One region of the Streptomyces sp. NPDC047022 genome, then DNA from elsewhere that is predicted to be linked to it. Evidence: riboswitches for the same ligand, from Rfam matches in the RefSeq annotation. Region 1 holds a riboswitch; each other region holds the start of a gene.
The links. Region 1 has a riboswitch for cyclic di-AMP ahead of ABZ845_RS13925 (C40 family peptidase). Riboswitches for the same ligand answer to the same signal wherever they lie in the genome.
Positions count from the first base shown of each region.

Region 2: linked by a shared signal. The riboswitch ahead of ABZ845_RS25405 (WhiB family transcriptional regulator) and the one ahead of ABZ845_RS13925 (C40 family peptidase) in region 1 are both predicted to bind cyclic di-AMP.
Region 3: linked by a shared signal. The riboswitch ahead of ABZ845_RS10145 (NlpC/P60 family protein) and the one ahead of ABZ845_RS13925 (C40 family peptidase) in region 1 are both predicted to bind cyclic di-AMP.

Region 1 is NZ_JBEYVV010000010.1:111,115-115,546, reverse strand. It holds gene ABZ845_RS13935 (ATP-dependent Clp protease proteolytic subunit) at 120-755, shown strand; gene ABZ845_RS13930 (hypothetical protein) at 763-1,068, shown strand; cyclic di-AMP (ydaO/yuaA leader) riboswitch at 1,409-1,604, shown strand; gene ABZ845_RS13925 (C40 family peptidase) at 1,608-2,081, shown strand; gene ABZ845_RS13920 (DUF6328 family protein) at 2,183-2,719, shown strand; gene ABZ845_RS13915 (ATP-binding protein) at 3,119-3,577, opposite strand; gene ABZ845_RS13910 (helix-turn-helix transcriptional regulator) at 3,823-4,432, shown strand, end outside.
Region 2 is NZ_JBEYVV010000030.1:37,110-41,541, forward strand. It holds gene ABZ845_RS25400 (DUF998 domain-containing protein) at 187-882, shown strand; gene ABZ845_RS25405 (WhiB family transcriptional regulator) at 1,063-1,377, opposite strand; cyclic di-AMP (ydaO/yuaA leader) riboswitch at 1,512-1,722, opposite strand; gene ABZ845_RS25410 (MerR family DNA-binding protein) at 2,039-2,437, opposite strand; gene ABZ845_RS25415 (alkylmercury lyase family protein) at 2,513-3,466, shown strand; gene ABZ845_RS25420 (DUF4267 domain-containing protein) at 3,879-4,304, opposite strand.
Region 3 is NZ_JBEYVV010000006.1:188,898-193,329, forward strand. It holds gene mgrA (L-glyceraldehyde 3-phosphate reductase) at 1-28, opposite strand, end outside; gene ABZ845_RS10135 (hypothetical protein) at 399-707, shown strand; gene ABZ845_RS10140 (SsgA family sporulation/cell division regulator) at 780-1,139, shown strand; gene ABZ845_RS10145 (NlpC/P60 family protein) at 1,242-2,444, opposite strand; cyclic di-AMP (ydaO/yuaA leader) riboswitch at 2,452-2,627, opposite strand; gene ABZ845_RS10150 (helix-turn-helix domain-containing protein) at 2,932-3,624, opposite strand; gene ABZ845_RS10155 (MarR family transcriptional regulator) at 3,792-4,250, shown strand; gene ABZ845_RS10160 (MFS transporter) at 4,290-4,432, shown strand, end outside.

The DNA.
Region 1 (4,432 bases):
GACACGCCCGAAGCGCGAGCACTTTCGCTCTCAGCATGCCGCCCACCCAGGCAAGCGTACGTCCTGTACATTTTTTACAGAGCGATCCGATCCGAGAGTGCTCCAAGGAGGCGCCTGCCATGACCCGACCGTCCGCCCGCCATGTCCTGCCCGAGTTCACGGAACGCACCGGCTACGGACAGCGGACCCTCGACCCGTACGCGAAGCTGCTGGAGGAGCGCATCGTGTTCCTCGGGACACCGGTCGACGACACATCGGCGAACGATGTGATGGCGCAGTTCATGCACCTCGAATATCTGGATCCGGACCGGGACATCTCGCTGTACATCAACTCCCCCGGCGGTTCGTTCACGGCCATGACGGCCATCTACGACACGATGCAGTACGTCGCCTGCGACGTGGAAACGGTCTGCCTCGGCCAGGCGGCGTCGGCCGCGGCGGTGCTGCTCGCCGGGGGCACGCCTGGCAAGCGGTTCGCTCTTCCCGGCGCACGCGTGCTGATCCATCAGCCCTCCCTGCCGGAGCCGGTGGAGGGGCAGACCAGCGACCTGGTCATCCAGGCCGAGGAGTTGGTGCGCAGCCGGGAGCAACTGGAGGACATACTCGTCCGGCACACGGGGCAGAGCCCCGAGCGGATCGCCGCCGACATCGAACGGGACACGATCCTCGACGCACCGGCCGCGGTGGCGTACGGACTGGTGGACGCCGTCATCCCGAGCCGCAGGGCCGGGCGTACTGCGCCCGGCACGAAGTGAGCCCCGTATGCTGCCGCCCGAACTTCCCCCGCTGCCCGCGCTGACCCGCGCCGAAGGTGAACTGATCGACCGCTACCTCGACGTGGTCGACCTCCTCGGCCGCATCAACCCCGCCCGCTCCGACGGCACCTACAGTGGACTGCGAGCCGCACAGGCCCTGGTGGGCAAGGCGACAGCCCTGCGCGATGCGCTGGCGCTGATGCACCAGCGCGGTGAGAGCGAACTCCACGGTCCCACCCTGGCCCGCGCGTTGCGCGTGCTCGACGGTGAACGCCGCGCGGCCCGGGTGACGGTGCCTCCGGGGGCCGACTGAGGGACCGACATACGATCATCCGCCCTTCTCCCGCCGGGTGTTGACGCGTCCATCGCGACACGAGCGGACCGAATGGTGGACCGTCGCGCGGAGTAGGGGCTTGCGCCGTCCGGGGTCCCGGGCCGGTCGCCCAACGCGTCTGATTCCAGGGCGGGATGAGGCGCTGCGGCGCAGGTCGGAGCCTCGGACGGTCCATCAGCATCCCTCGAACACAGCAGTGTCAGCCCGAACGGGTGAGTGGTGAGTAACGCCACAAACCCCCGATTTCGCTGTGATTTTTCCATACCCGTGGGTGAAGATCCCTTCCTGACGACAAGCCCCCGCCACCGCGGCGGGGCGGTCCGGGCGGACGCCGAGTCCTGCCGCCGCCCGGATGACCGGTCGACAGGAGTGGATCGGCAGGAGTGGAGGACCCAGCAAGGCGGGCCGCCGGAGAGATCCGGGCGGTCCTTGGGGTGAAGCCGCGCGAGCGGCCGGGCTACTTCGCCAGTCCGAATCCGACAGGTCATCCTTCACAGGCGGCTGACGAAGGGTTGCGCATGACTGCGCTCAATCGTGTCCCGTCGCTGCTCACCCGGGCCGGCACCGCCTCGGCCCTCACCCTCGCCGCCGTCGGCGGAAGCATCGTGGTCCCGGGCCTGTCCGGTGACGCCTCCGCCGCGACCGTGGCGTACAAGGCACTCCAGGTCGCGGCGGCCAAGAAGGGGTCCCCCTACCAGTACGGCGCCACCGGGCCGCGTCGCTTCGACTGCTCGGGGCTCACGCTCTACGCGTACAAGAAGGCGGGCAAGAGCCTGCCCCGTACGGCCGCGGCCCAGTACAACCGGACGCACCACGTCTCCGCCTCGCAGCGCAGGGCGGGAGACCTGGTGTTCTTCCATTCGGGCAGGTACGTCTACCACGTCGGCATCTACGCCGGGAAGGGGAAGATCTGGCACTCGCCGAAGACCGGGTCCGTGGTCAGGCTGGAGAAGATCTGGACGAAGAGCGTGTGGTACGGCAGGGTCGGCTGACCCGTCCGGCAGGGTCGGCTGACCCGTCCGGCGGGGTGGCGCGCGCCACGCCGTCACCCCGCCGGAGCGTGAGGCCGGGCGGAAACGGTTACTTGTTCTCCATGGCCGACCGAGCACCCGACCAGACGCGGAACGAGACGCCGCTGGAGCGCGCCGACCGCAACTTCACCGAACTGCTCCAGGAGCTGCGCGTCTCCCAGACCGGGGTGCAGATCCTCTTCGCCTTTCTGCTCACCCTGGCCTTCACGCAGCGCTTCCCGTCCCTGGACACGGTGCAGCGCGCCACGTACGTCAGCACGCTGCTGCTGTCCGTGCTGGCCGCCGCCCTGTTCACCGCGCCCGCCGCGTTGCACCGCACGCTCTTCCAGCAGCACGCCAAGCCGACGATCGTGCGGGTCTCCTCCCGCCTGGCCGCGTTCGGGATGGCGGTACTGACCCTGGCGTTCACGGGGTCCGTGCTGCTGGTGGTGGATGTGTCGCTCGGCCGCGCGGCCGGTCTCGCCGCGGGCGCGGGCACCTTCCTGGTCTGCGTCGGGCTGTGGCTGCTCCTGCCCCGGCTGGTGCGGCGGGCCGTCGTCACACCGCCGGCGGCTCCAGGAGAAGCAGAAGGCCATGAGCCGTCAGGGCACTCCCGGTGACACCTTCCAGGGACCGCGCGATACGGGGCGGTGCGGCCACCGTCCTGGCCGGTCCGTCCAGCAGCGGACCACGACGCGCCGACCGGGGCCACGCGGTGGCGGCGGGCGACACCGACCTGGCGCTGACCCATATGGTCGATGCCGGCCGAGACGCCGGGTCACGCCCTGGTCTGCGCCGTGGTGAGCGCGGGCCCCGGGGGCGCGGTGGTGCCTGGGACGGTGGCCAGGACCGCGGCGACACCCAGCGCGTCACGTCCCCTGGAGCCGGGCGCCCTGCGTCCTGCGATCCCGGTCGCGCACGGCGGCGACGAGGCGTCGCCCGCCGCGGGCGCCTGCCGCGCCCGTCCGCGCCCTGTTGCGCGGCGCCTTCGGCCGGGCGGCACGGCACAGCTCAGGAGTTCAGGGCTCCTGCTGTCCGCCCGCCGTGGCCGAGGGCACCGGAGAGGTCCACGGAAGCTCGATGGAGACGGTTTTGCCGCCCTCCGGTGTGGGCCGCACGTTCAGCGTGCCACCGCGTTCCGCGGTGAGCCAGCGGATGATCACCATGCCGCGGCCGTTGTCCTGCTGCACGGCCGCGGGCAGGCGCTTGGGAAAGCGGGGGTGGCTGTCGGTGACGCCGATGTGCAGTAACTCGTCGCGGTCCAGCGCGATGTCGACCGTGAAGGTGGGCGACTGCCCGAGGGTGTGCTGCACGGCGTTGGTGGCGAGCTCGGAGACGATCAGGCGTACGGTGTCGGCGACTTCGGCATCGCCCGGCAGGCCCCACTCGGTGAGGACGTCGGACACGTACCGCCGGGCTGCTGCGACCGAGGCGGGATCGCTCGGCAGAGTGACGGAGGCTTCCTGGTGGTCTGCCATGGCGACGTCGTCCCTTTCCACGGGACCGGGGTCCGACACGGAGCGGCTGGTGCGCGTAACGGTCCCGGACTGGTGCTGGCGTCAGCCTGCCACCACCGGGGCCCGACTGGGTGCGATCCCTCAAGATATGCATATATCTGTCGCCCGAAGCGGTGAACTCTCCGACGACCGACCGTATTTGCCCGCCTCCCAGGAGCATCCTCTACCGTCGCCGTGACACCGCGCGCCGGGCCGAAGGAGTCGCCATGCAGTACGGACCAGCGGTGCGCCGCCGCAAACTCGGCGCCGAGTTACGGGCTCTGCGCACCCGGGCGGGCCTCACCAGCGGTGAGGCCGCGAGCCTCGTCGGCTGGCACCAGTCGAAGGTGAGCCGGATCGAGACCGGCGCCAGCAAGGTCAAACCGACCGACGTACGGCTGCTGCTCGACGCGTACGGCACACAGGACCTCGAGCTGCGGGAGCTGCTCCTGGTGCTGGCGGGCTCGGAGGACGGGGGCGGTCGGCAGAACTGGTGGCACGCCTACCGGGGGGTGCTGCCGCCGACCTACCGCGACTTCATCAGCCTGGAGTCCCAGGCGAGCACCATCCGGACACTGGAGACCTCTGTGGTGCCGGGGCTGCTCCAGACGCCCGATTACGCCCGGGCCGTGACCCGGGCCGCGACCGGCCCGCTGGAGGACGCCCGGCTGGACGCCCTGGTGGAGGTGCGGCTGGCCCGGCAGGACGTGCTGCGCGCGGATCCCCCGCTGGAAGTCAGCGCGGTCCTGGACGAGGCGGTGCTGCACCGGCAGATCGGCGGACCGGGCGTCATGGCGCGCCAGCTGGGACGGCTCCTGGAGGCGGCCGAGCTGCCGC
Region 2 (4,432 bases), on a different contig from region 1:
GACAGCTGCGCAGAAGGGCCTTGCGGATGCCTCGCACTCTGGTCTTTCGGGGCCTGCGCGTACTCGATCCCATGAGCGTCGCGGCCGACGCGGAGGCCGGCAGGCCGCGGCGTCCGCGAACAGGACTTCTGCTTTGCGTCCCGGGGCAAAGATAGGAAGGCAGGCCGCAGGCACGGGAGCCGAAAGATGAGCGAGGACAGCGCAACGGGGCCGCCGGGCACCGGCACCGACCGCACGCGGTGCCGTGGCGCCTCGGGCATCCTGTGGCGGGTGGCGGCGGGGCTGCTGCTGGCGGCTTCCGTGACCTACAACGACTGGCTGCTGCAGTTCTGGGTACAGACGGGCCTGGACCAGCGCGATTCCTACGTAAGTGAGGCCTTCGCCGCCGATCAGCCCCATCGAGTGCTGTTCAGCATGGTGGAGCTGGTCACGGCGGCTGCGGTGATCGCCGGTGCGGGTCTGGTCCTGGCGGCGCTGCCGCAGGGCTCGTCTCCCATCGGGTGGTGGGCGCTGGTGGCGTTCGGGGCCTGCTCCGTGGCCGACGTCGCGCTGCCGATGCGATGTGCGCCGTCCCGGGAAGCGGGTTGCCCCGCAGACAACCTCGCGCACACGATGACCAGCGGCCTGGTTCACCTCGCCTTGTTCACCTCGATGGCCTCCTTCTTCCTCTTCGCCGACTCGGCTCCAGAGGGTGGCTGCTCGGCGGGACGCTGGGCACGCTGGCTCTTGCCGGTGTCCATGGCCGCGGCGATCTCCTCCGTCGGCCCCTACATCGGCCGGCCGGGTGGACAGGGGATCGCCCAGCGGATTCACCTGCTCACGGTGAGCCTGTGGTTCTGGTTGCTAGCGGCCGAACTGTTGCGGGAGCGGCAGCGCACGTGACTTTCGCCGGAGTTGCTCGTCATGCAGCCGCTGTCGACGCCCTGCTGTGCCCCTCTGATCCCCGAGGCCACGGGGCTGGACGCCCTGAACGCCTCATACAGGGCGGCCAAGGAACAGCGTGCCGTGTCCGTCGCCGTCGAGTGTCAGGCCGAGCGCTGGACGGTGAAAGCCGACGCGGGGTTACACCTGGCGGCCGGCAGCCGCGCCGGTCCGCCGTTGGTGCTCCAGGCGGGCGGTCTCGAGCAGGCGCCGCCAGGAGCTGACCGTCGGCCTGCGGCGCAGCAGCGCACGGCGCTCGCGCTCCGTCATTCCGCCCCAAACCCCGTGCTCGATGCGCTGGTCGAGAGCGAGGGCAAGGCATTCCGTACTGACGGCGCAGCCGACGCAGACAAGCTTGTTGATGTGCTGCGCGGCTCCCGTGACGAACAACTCGTCCGGATCGATGGTCAGGCACGCCGCCCGCTCACTCCAGTGGTTGTCCGTCACCGACGGGATGACGTTCCCACGGTGCTCCGGCCCGTGTCTGGGTTCAGCGCCTGCCGACACCGCGTCGTCGATTCGCTGCTGAGCGCGGGAACGCGGTCGAAGTGGAGGCTTCTCGGAGCTGGTACGAAGATGCTTACCCATGGTGCGGTCCTCACCGGCGCCTACGAGGTTAGCTGTCGGGTTCGGACGTGAGTTGCCCGGCCGGGGCCGCGATGCGCGGCCTGTTCGGCTTCACCCCGAGCCGGACTGTCGAACGTACCGCAGCCCTTTGGCACCAGGTGCCGCGCTGCGTCCGCTCTCCCGTCCGGCGGAAGACTTCGGGTCCCCCGCTCCCGCCTGCGGCGCTTTCGCGTCTACTGTTCCCGTCGGCCGGTGGCAGGACTCGGCGTTCCGCGCCGGCGGGGCTCGTCTGGCGCGAGCTGAAAAGAATCAAGCACACCTCCGCAGAGAGTTCAACCTCGGGTATTCGACCGAGCAGTCCGGCCTGACGAGAGGTCGTTCTCATCCGTACTGACCGCACATCAGATGATTCCCGGTGTGTGGGATTGCGGCGCGGAAGAGGCGGAAGGTGTGGTGGTGGTCGCGAGTCGGGCGGTTGCTTGATCCTGCCTCATCCGAAGACGCCCAGACTTCGGGGGTCGGGTAGCAACGGGCCGAGAACCATGCCGACTCAACCAGAGTTGAGGATGCGGCAGATGTCCCCTTCGGTGCAGGTAGCAGGGTCGGTCGCGGAAGCGGTGCGGGCCAGCTCGCGCAGCTTGGCGCGGGTCGCGTCCAGTTCGGCGATCCGCTGCTCCACGTCGGCGAGGTGTCGGCCCAGGAGCTCGGTGACGTGACCGCAGGGCGTGTAACCGCCGTCGCGGATGGCCAGGACGTCGCGGATCTCGGCGAGGCTGAGGCCGGCCGCCTGGGCGGAGCGGATGAAGCCGACACGGTCCCGCACATCGGCCGGGTAGTCGCGGTAGCCACCCGGGGTGCGGGGCGGGTCCGCCAGCAGCCCGGCCTGCTCGTAGAAGCGCAGGGTCTTGGTGGTGGTGCCGGTGGCGGCGGCGAGGGTTCCGATGCGCATACCTCCACGGTAGCCCTTGACCTTCCAGTGCAATGGAAGGTCTAGCGTCGGCCTCGTGACCTGGAGGTGCCGCTGATGCGCCTGGAACTGCTGACCGTCCCGGACTGCCCGAACGGCCCGGTGCTCAAGGAACGCCTGATGCTCGCCCTCGCCGGCTGCACGGACGTGGAGCTGACCGCGCACGTGGTCGAAGGCCAGGCCGAGGCCGAGCGCAGGGGCATGCACGGCTCGCCGACGCTGCTGATCGACGGGCGCGACCCGTTCGCCCCTCCGGGTACCGCGGCCAGCCTGTCCTGCCGGACCTACGGAGAAGGGGACCGCCAGGCCTGCGGGGCGCCATCCGTCGAGCAGCTGCGGCAGGTTCTCGGCATCACGGTCACCAGAGGGGTGGACCAGACTGTGGGCCGGGTCCGGCGCCACCTTCTCGCGCCGGCCGAACGGGGCCTGCGGGCGGTGCAGCAGGCCATTCTGCGTTCCTTCGCCACCACGGGCTCCCCGCCCAAGGCAGCCGAGCTGGAGTCGGCGGCCGAGCCCTTCGGCCCCGCCGCCAGGGTGCTCGTCGAGCCGGCCGCCGAGGGCTTCCTCACCCCGGGCGGCACCGGTCGCGTCCAGGCCGCGTACCCGTTCTCCGCGATGCCCACCGAGCACGCCGTGCAGATCGCCGGGGGCCCGATGGTGTGGGCGATGGGGGCGATCGACGCACTCGGCATCCCTGCCATGCTGGGCACCGACGCCGTCATCACCTACACCGACCCGGTCACCGGCAACCCTGTCCGCGTGGGGTTCACCGGCGAAAGGACCACCTGGCAGCCGGTCACCTTGGTGGTCTACTACGTCGCCCGCCCCGGCGACGACCCGGCCGCCGCGGTGTGCTGCGGCTACCTGCGCTTCTTCACCGCGCGCGCCACAGCCCAGCAGTGGACCGGACAGCACTCGGACATCAGCGGCGCCGTCCTGGACAAGGCCGAGACCGAAGCCGAGCGCGGCGCGAACGTCTTTGGCCTCCTGCTGGGCGCACCCGCGCAATAAGCCGAACCGTCATGAACCCACCCCAACGCCACGACCCGACCACCCAAAGACGAACAGCGGCCCTGCTTTGACAGAAGGTCGTCACGGCCGCCGGGACGCTGCCGTGGCTGCTCTTCGGGGTCGGCCTCGCGCGTCAGGCACTGGTGCGGACGGCCACGAACCAGATGTCCTGGTCCGGGGCCGTCTTCGTACGGGTCAGCGGCCGGCGCGCAGGTGTCCCTGCCGGGACTGGACCAGGCCGCGCCACGCCTTACGGACGTCCTCCTGGCTCGTGGTCCGGCGGACAGCCGTCGGTTCCGGCAGGGGAAGACCGCCCATGAAGCGGGCGATGTCGCAGAAGCAGGCGAAGTCGCCGGAAGTGAGTCCTCGCAGGCGGCCGATGGTGGCCGCCAGGTATGCGGCGTACGTGGCGTCAGGCGGGCTGCGGGGCGGGCGTCGCCGGAGCGGCCGCGGCCTTGCGGGTCTCGCGCATCATCAGCAGGCCGTTGACCACCATCAGCGTCGCGGTCAGGCCGTGGACACCGAGCGCTTTGGCCATGGAACCGTGGTGGGCCAGCACGGTGGTCATGTCTCCGTACGCGGCGAGGGCCTCTACCAGCAGCACCCACCCCAGCGCCCGGCGGTAGCCCGTCACCAGCAGGATGCCCAGGACCAGGGCCAGGACGACGTCGCGGATTCCCTTGATGATCAGGAAGCCGTCGCCGTCGCCGGACGGCCAGCTCGGCAGGCCGAAGCCCGGCGCCGTCGTCTCCGGGCTCAGGATGAACTCCATCCCGAACCAGAGGATGAAGAGGATGAAGGCGGCGGCCAGGACAGTGTTGATCTTCTTCAGCGGCACTGTTCTTCTCCTTGCGGGTCTTCGTCGGCTTGGTGAGCTTGGTGAGCTTCGTGGAGCCTGGTGAGTCGTGTGGGGCCTGGTCAGCCCGGCCCGGACGCGGCTGATGTGGCGGGCGTGGCGGGGGCGGC
Region 3 (4,432 bases), on a different contig from region 1:
AGCGATCGGGGTCCGCGAGGTAGTTCATCGGATGGTCTCCGGTGGTGCAGTAAAGAGTGCCCGTCGGGATCGAGGGCACGGGCCCACCCTGCTCCTAAGTGATCCTGAAGTCCAACTGTTCCCTTTCATGGGATTCACCAGTGCCGTTTCTTAATCGCTCCCGCGTTGCCGTACGGGGGTGTTGAGCCGCTCTTCGCACCCTTCCGACGTGCTGTGATGAGCCTCACCGCAAACATGAGGGGCCCCTCGAGTACTCTGGCGGAGTCGAACGTGAGGGACCCCTCCGAATTGGTTCGGCCGCCCGGCGGAAGACGGGTACAACCGTCTTGCAACGCCGTTCACAGAGCGAGGCCACACGCCTACGAGGCGGAATCGTGGCACGTCACAGGGAGATGATTATGAACAGGTTCGTCAGGCGCGTTCCGGCCGCTGTCGCTTCCGCGCTGATCGTGGGCGGAGCCGTTCTCGGCGCCGGTGGTACGGCGTCGGCGGCGACGTCCGGACCTGTAGACCGGGCCTCGGTCGTCAGCCACGAGGACCACGGCGTCCGCAGTGGCAAGCCCGCCGCGTACCAGGAGGGACAGTTCCGCTGGGACGGTCACCGCCTCTACGTCTGGAACCACGGCTGGTGGAAGGACGTGACCCCGGTCCGGAACGGCAGCGTCGACCTCTGGATCGTGGACCAGCTGCTGACCGCCCAGCACTGACGGACCGTGAAAGCGTCGAGAGCCGTGGCGTACGAGCTGCCCGTACGGCTCGTCCTGTCACGTGAGCTGTCCATGCCGTTGTCCATGGAACTCCACTACGAGGCCGGGGACCCCTACGCCGTCCGCGCCGTCTTCGAGACTGGCGGCGGCACGGACGGCGCGGTGGTCGAGTGGTTCTTCAGCCGCGACACGCTGACCGAGGCCCTGCGGGGGCACGCGGGTCATGGAGACGTCCGCATGTGGTCGGGCGACGGACTCGGCAGGGATGTGCTCTACATCGCCCTCAGCCCGCCGGCGGGTTCGGTCCTGCTCGAACTCCCGGCGGACGGCGTGGAATCCTTCCTCGGCGAAACGCGGCTCATGGTGCCGCCCGGGTCCGAGCCGGAGCACTTGGACCTGGATGCGGAGCTGGCGCATCTGCTGGCGGGCTGAACCCCGGATGTCAGCTCCTGGCCGGAAGACGCCCGAGCTCTGGTACAACGCAGAACTCGGGCGGCCGTCCGGCTTCACCCGGAAGACGCTCGCCGCCGTCACTCAGGCCGGCCGTACCACGCTGTGGATGATCGACTCACCGCCGTAGTAGATCGACTCCTCGCGGACGTATGCGCCGGGCTTCGGAGCGTGGATCATCATGCCGTTGCCGATGTAGATGCCGACGTGGCTGATGTCGTCGTAGAAGAAGACGAGGTCACCCGGCTGCGCATTGGCCAGGGAAACCGTGGTGCCCACGTTGACCTGGTCGTACGTGGTCCGCGGCAGATTCACGCCCGCAGCCCTCCAGGCGGCCGAGGTGAGGCCGGAGCAGTCGTAGGAGCCGGGACCGGTGGCGCCCCAGACGTACGGCTTGCCGATCTGCGCGCGGGCGAAGGCGAGCGCCTTTGCGGCCTTGGCGGTGTACGAGGAGTCCGAGGACGAGCCGGTCGAGCCCGTCGAGCCCGTCGAACCGGTCGAACCCGTAGAGGTCGTCGAGCCGGAAGAACCGGACGAGCTCGAGGATCTCGCGGCGGCGGCTTTCTGCGCCGCCTCCGCGGCCGCCTGCTCTTTCGCGAGCTCCGCGGCCTTGCGCGCGGCCTCCTCCTGCTTCTGCTTCTCGATCGCGGCGAGCCGGGCCTTCTCCTGCGCCGTCAGCTCGGAGAGCAGTTGGCGAGCCGAGGCGAGCTTCTGCTGCACGGCGGCCTTCTCGGTCTTCAGCTCGTTCTGCGACGCGGTCAGCGTCTGGAGGCTCTTGGCGGCCTCCTGCCGCTGCTTCATGGTCGCCGACTGCTGGGTGACGTAGTCGTCGACCGCGCCCTTTTCCCGTGAGGTCAGCCTGCCCATCAGCTGGGTCTGGTCGAAGTAGTCCTGCGGCGAGTTCGCGAGGAAGAAGGTGGCGGTGTCGGGCGCGGCGGCCCCCGTCCGGTACTGGGCGGCGGCGAACGTACCCAGTTCCTCACGCGCCTTGTTGAGCTTCTCCGTGCGCCGGGCGACGTCGTCCAGCAAGGTGTCGACGCTCTTGCGCTGCTTGTCGGCCTTCTCCTTGGCCTCGTTGTACTTGTCGGTAGCCGACTCCGCCTGGTGGTACAGGTCGTCGACCTTCTTCTCGACCTCCTCGACGCTCGGCTTTCCGTCGGAGGAGGGGGCGGCGTTGGCGGTCTGGGACAACAGGGCCACGGTGGTGAGCGCGGCCGTGGCGATGGCGGGGGTGCGTATGCCCGTTACCAGGGCACTGGCGGGGCGCGACTTGCGATGCGACGCCAAGGGAGGCGACTCCTTCCATTTTCCGCCTACCGAGTTAGCTGTCGGGTTCGGGCGGGTGGTTCGGAAGGGTTGCCCTACAGCCCAATTCCCCGCGGGAGGCTGGGCCGATTCACCCCAAGGTCGGTTGGGTCCCCGGCTCCGGATGCCGTGAAGGGGGCACGCCGGACTCGGCGGAGGCCGAGCGGCCCGGCGACGTTCGCCGGTGGGTGCCGTACGGCCCGCCCGTGACGGTAGCCAACTGATGTGGCCCCTGTGAAGGTTGGTGGGTGATATGCCCGATACATTTTCGTGACTTCAAGCGGGACTCCTCCGCTGTGTCGCCCTGTTCGCGGAGCGTGACGCCGCGAGCGGGGCCGCAGTACCGCTCATGCCGTCGGCATTGGAGAGACGGTTCTCGAAGAACCGGCTCCAACGGAATCGGGCCGTGGCCACGAGATATGAGGAACGCGCGGTCGGCTACGAGGCGATCGTTGCCAAGAACGCCTGTTCAGCACTCGGCGCAGGCATCCTCGCGGCACTCGAAGGCGGTGAGGGATTCATCGACCTGCCGGCGAGTGAGCGGGGGCTCGGGGAGTTCATGGGCGCACTGGGCGCGGAACGCGTCGAGCATCAGATGGAGGTGGCGCCGCCAGGCGTTGGGGGCGACGGTGCGGGTCGCCTGGATGATGCCCGCCTGCGACCACATGACGAAGGCGAGGTCCTCGGGAACGACGTCGTCCCGCAGGACTCCCTGCTGCTGGGCGTTGTGGAAGATCTGGTCGGCCAGTTCCTTCGCGCGCTCGACGGACTGGCAACTGACCGCGTGGGTCGGCAGCTTGGACGAGACGAGGTCGTTGAAGGCGCGGTCGCACGCCTGGAGTTCGGCGAACCTCTCCAGGTAGTGGCAGAACCCCTGCCAGGCGTCGTCCATGGCCGCCGCTTCTTCGGCGGCGTCGAGCAGATCGGTGAACTTTGCCGCGAAGAGCTCTTCGACCAGGGCGAGCCGGGTGGGGAAGTGCCGGTAGAGCGTGCCGATGGCGACGCCGGCCTGACGGGCCACGCCCTCGAGCGAGGCGCCCACGCCCTCGACCGCGAACGCGTCGCGGGCGGCGGCCACGATCGCGTCCCGGTTGCGCTGCGCGTCTCGGCGCAGTGGTTTGGCCGGTGCCTCGGGCGCGGGGAGAGCGGAACGGGGGCTCATGTGTCGAGCGTAACATGAGGGCCCCCTCGAAATCGGCGGTGTGCCTCGTATCACCTGATGGGGGAGGGGTCTGTCGCGCCACCGAATGGCGGGAGGCGCAGATCGAGTCGTGGGCGGCCGGGTGCACAGGACTTGTTTCACGCTACATGTAAGTGCATGATGCGGTTATGCATAAGCGGGTTATGGATCCGGCGGCCCCTCAGGTGTCGTCGGAGGACTTGATGACCGCCGTCGAGCAGATGGTCCGGTATGTACGCCACAGCGCCACGGCCGGCGGCCTGAGCGCGGCGGCGTCCTCCGCGCTCGCCCGGCTCGGCCGCGAGGGACCGCAGAGGCTGACCGAACTCGCTCGGGCCGAGAACGCCTCCCAGCCCAACATGACCCAGCTCGTCACGCGCATGGAGCGTGCGGGCCTGGTGCGGCGCGCCGCGGACCGCAGCGACGGCCGCGGCGTGCTGGTGGAGGCCACCGACATCGGCCTCGAGGTGGTCCGGCAGCGGCGGGCCGAACGCGCCCAGGCCCTTCAGGAGCTCATGGAGGAACTGACCGAAGCCGAGCAGCAGGCGGTGAAGACCGCTCTGCCCGCCGTGGCCCGCGCGATCCAGGACCGCCGGTCCCGTTTCTGACCCTCACCTTTCATTCCTCTACGTTGTGGAAGAGAGCGCATGACAGCACCGCGTGGAACGGCTGCCAGCCCGTTCAGACAGCCCAAGGCCGTCTGGGCCGTGGCGTTCGCCTGCGTCATTTCCTTCATGGGCATCGGTCTGGTGGACCCGATCCTGCCCGCCCTGGCCGAGAGCCTTCGTGC